One region of the Vibrio sp. V31_P5A7T61 genome, then DNA from elsewhere that is predicted to be linked to it. Evidence: predicted binding sites of a transcription regulator. Region 1 holds the regulator's gene; the other holds the start of a gene.
What was found. The regulator PurR, encoded in region 1, represses purine synthesis genes. The targets are predictions, from matches to a motif close to TNANGNAAACGTTTNCNTNA.
Positions count from the first base shown of each region.

Region 2: CAG58_RS11330 (NCS2 family permease) is a predicted target of PurR. The motif match lies at 892-911, and genes of this name have one in related genera.

Region 1 is NZ_WXWI01000025.1:105,307-107,488, forward strand. Features, by position in the region: gene CAG58_RS05395 (TfoX/Sxy family DNA transformation protein) at 1-434, opposite strand, end outside; cyclic di-GMP riboswitch class I at 551-633, opposite strand; gene purR (HTH-type transcriptional repressor PurR) at 839-1,849, opposite strand.
Region 2 is NZ_WXWI01000051.1:86,032-88,213, reverse strand. Features, by position in the region: gene CAG58_RS11330 (NCS2 family permease) at 931-2,182, shown strand, end outside.

The sequences.
Region 1 (2,182 bases):
TGTTGCAACTGATCAACGGAATGAATGCCTGCTTTTTTGAGCATTCTTTCGGTTGCTAAACGTAGGTTAGGCAGATCTTTAAGACGAGTGGGTTTAGTCTGCTCTTGCTGCTCTCGCTCCGATTTGGCTTGGCGTAAGGCGACGGTTGCTTCCTGCAAAATGGTCGTTGGATCAAGCCAACAGGTATCAGGTAAAGCAAAGTACTTAGTTACCACAGGAAAGCCCCGTTTTTTATAAACGTAGGGCAGATAGCCTCTTTCGGTAAAAACTTTAGCAGATTCATCGTCAGCTCGAAGATGGAGTTGATTGTTGACGACTAAAGCGAACATAGTGTCATCGACAAAAATGCCGAAGCCACCAAACATTGAGCGCGACTTGACCTGGCCAAGCAGTTCGAATAGCCGCATTGAATCTTTTAATACCGGTTTATCCATGCTGTCATTCTCGGTGTATTAAGCAATTCGCCAGCAAAATCAGGTCCGAGAAAATAGCAAAACGTCAAAAAGCATAATAATAGGGGGAGTTGACTGCTTGTTTTAGCTATTTTGTCATCGGCAACCCCGCTACCTACCACTATGGTTTAGGCCGGAGGCTTTGCGTCCCATCTTTTCAAATGGTTTGCCCTGTGCGTGACACGTTTCATTATTGACAAAATAGTATAACTTGGATGTATAAAATAAACAAATCATTGAATAAATATCACACTCAGTGATTGTTTATATGATGTTTGTTTCATTTTGATTTGAATTAGGCAAAGATTGCCCCCCAATCGTGGCGCTAAGGCTACGATTGGGTTTGAAGTCTTTTTTGCTCAATAATGGGTCAATGAAGTGGTTATCTATTTAGCGGTGAGTTTTTTGACTGAGTCACGTTCCACGATTTCAGGGTGCATTTCAAAAATACGTCTTTCGTGTTCTTTATCTTTGATGCGCTCCAACAATATTTCAAACGCATTTTTCCCAACACGGCGTTTAGGTTGATGGACCGTGGTCAGTGGCGGAGAGAAATATTCGGCTAACTCAATATTATCATAACCAATGACTGACATATCGTCTGGCACGCGTATGCCACGTTGCTGTAAACGGCTGATCAGACCTAATGCCATGGTATCATTAAAGCAGAATACCGCGCTCGGGCGTGTATCCATAGCAATGATTTTATCCGCGGCTAGAACGGCAGTATCGCATTCGAAATTGCCTTCTAAAATCCAATCTTCTTTTACCGTTAGGTTGGCTTCTGCCATGGCACGCCGAAAGCCTGCGATACGTTCTTGACAGGCGGCTTTAACAAAGTGACCACTTAGACAAGCAATTTCAGTGTGCCCATTTTCGATCAAATATTTCGTTGCTAGATAACCCCCTTCTTCAGAGTTATCAATGATCTTATCGGCTTGTGATGTTTGCGGGCCCCAATCCATAATAACTTTAGGTATCGAGGGATGACTCTCTAACATCTCAAGTAACTCTTCCGTTAAATCGGAGCACATGACCAACATACCGTCGACCCGCTTTTCAGCAAGCATACGAATATAGTCACGTTGTTTCTCGTAGATACCACCAGTATTGCAGAGGATCAGTGTATAGCCTTGGCGATAGCAATAGCTTTCAACACCATCGATCACTTCAGAAAAGAATAGATTGGTGGATTGAGTCACCAACATACCGATCGTACGCGTGGTGTTACATTTTAAGCTGCGTGCGACGGCGCTTGGTGCATAATTCAGCTGTTTAACCGCGTCCAAGACTTTTTCTTGAGTGGTTTCTGCCACAAAACGTGTTTTATTGATGACATGAGATACGGTTGTTGTCGATACGCCTGCTAGGCGTGCAACGTCTTTAATCGTAGCCATAAAATTATCCTGTCGGTGACTGCTCGGCGTTAGGTAACTAGAGCAGTAGTTATGTCCCGAAAGTGCAATCGCCCTGTTAGGAGATCGTGATAGGAGAGAGGTTTGTTTTAAGCACTGTCGATGCTGCCTTTTTACAACGTCTCATTCTTCGGGTATAGGCTAACGTCAGCCTAAAAGTAATAAAAACACAAAAACCGCTGTTAAATAGCGGCCTATTGGTTACATTTAATCTTGTTAATAACCAGCAAGATTCTAGACTGCAACGCAGTAACTCGCAATCAAATTCGGCCCATAATCCTTCCAATTGATGTTAAATGTGCACAATGTTTATCA
Region 2 (2,182 bases), on a different contig from region 1:
ATACCACTATGCGAGATCTGGGAGTAGTGGATTTATTATCCTTCTCGATGGCTACCATTTTTCCTGCTTGAGATTTACCACGTTCGTTACGCTAGTCACATTGTTCATCGTTGTTCAGTGAGTCGCGATCAAGGCTATCTTTTGTTTATTCGACTGAACGATGACGACAGCGTGAAACATTCCGCTTATTGAGTGTCAATGATACACGTATTGTTCAATCGTTTTGAGGCTTTAAGGACGAGAGGGTCTCCCCATGTTGAGTGAGGAGTGAAGACATTATTACTGATATTTGTGTAATTAAATTACCAAACTTCGTCGGGATTAGTGTTTTTTTGTACTTTTTGTGATTTTAGTCACCAAAAGTGTTGTAATTAATTTTCTTGGTGGTATATTTGTAACCAACTTCCCAAGTGAAGAAAAAATGCTCAAAGGATGAGTCCGATTTATCGCCTCCAAGGAACTGAGAAATCAACTTAATGACGTTTGATTTTAAAGGTGATAGTTATGAATAAAGGTTTATCTTGTGTAATGTTCTGGAAAAACAACTCTGTTTTTACTAGCAACTTTACTTATCCATCAAGTTTTGGTTATTAAATTAACCACTTGAAAGTTATGTAGTTTTGTTCACCCCTATATTAGAATCTATTGTTAATCTACAGTGATTAAAATAATTCACCGCCATCTGTACTCAGATGGCGTTTTTTTATGCTTAACGATCCGTAATAATCCTTTTCTCAGCAGATGAGCATTGTCCTCGCGAGTATCACTTCACGAACGTTGGTCTGGCGCTGTCACGTTTTTAGCATAGATAAAGTCGTTTTTTTCCTACAGATTGATAGTAGTTGTGTATGGAATTTATCTGTTGATAACTTTATAATCCTCGCCAATCGATTACGCAACCGTTTACTTTGTCTGTATTAGGATTCTACCATGTTGGAAAAACTGTTTAAACTCAGTGAAAATGGCACAACCGTGCGCACTGAGATCATTGCCGGGATCACGACGTTTCTGACCATGGCTTATATTATTTTTGTGAATCCGGCAATTTTAGCGGATGCAGGAATGGACCGTGGTGCTGTCTTTGTGGCGACCTGTTTAGCGGCAGCGATTGGCTGTTTTATTATGGGTTTTGTCGCTAACTACCCGATAGCACAAGCCCCTGGCATGGGGTTAAATGCTTTCTTTACCTATGTTGTTGTACTTGGCATGGGGTATACGTGGCAAGTGGCGTTAGCGGCGGTATTTTGCTCAGGTATTTTATTTATCCTATTGAGTCTATTTAAGATTCGTGAATGGATCATTAATTCGATTCCAATGTCGTTACGCACGGGTATCTCTGCCGGCATTGGCTTGTTTTTAGCATTTATCGCGCTTAAAAATGCTGGCATTGTGGTCGATAACCCGGCAACTTTGGTGTCAATGGGAGCGATTACCTCGTTGCCTGCTGTGTTGGGGGCGTTAAGCTTTTTCTTCACGATTGCTCTGGTTCATCGCGGTGTTAAAGGGGCGGTAATGATCGCTATTTTAGCGGTGACTATTTTAGGGTTGATTGTTGGCGATGTGACTTGGGGAGGCATCATGTCTACGCCACCAAGTATTGCTCCAACTTTCATGCAGCTTGATTTTTCAGCCGTATTTGAAATCGGCATGATTTCAATTGTGTTTGCTTTCTTGTTTGTTGACCTGTTTGATACCGCTGGAACTCTCGTTGGAGTGGCAAACAAAGCGGGTTTCATTGGTAAAGATGGTAAAATTCCACGTTTAAATCGAGCATTGCTTGCTGACTCGACAGCGACGTCTGTCGGCGCATTATTGGGCACCTCGAATACCACATCTTATGTCGAAAGTGTTTCAGGTGTGGCTGCAGGCGGTCGCACGGGCTTAACAGCGGTAGTTGTTGGCATTTTATTTATACTTGCATTATTCTTCTCGCCATTAGCGGGAATGATCCCTGCCTACGCTACGGCGGGTGCGTTGTTTTATGTCGCGATTCTAATGATGTCCGGCTTGGTAAGTATCGACTGGCGAGATCTTACAGAAGCGGCACCGACGGTAGTGACTTGCTTATTAATGCCTTTAACCTTCTCAATAGCTGAAGGTATCGCACTTGGTTTTATCTCTTACGCCGTGATTAAACTATTGAGTGGCAAAGGTCGACACGTTTCGCTTAGTGTTTGGATTA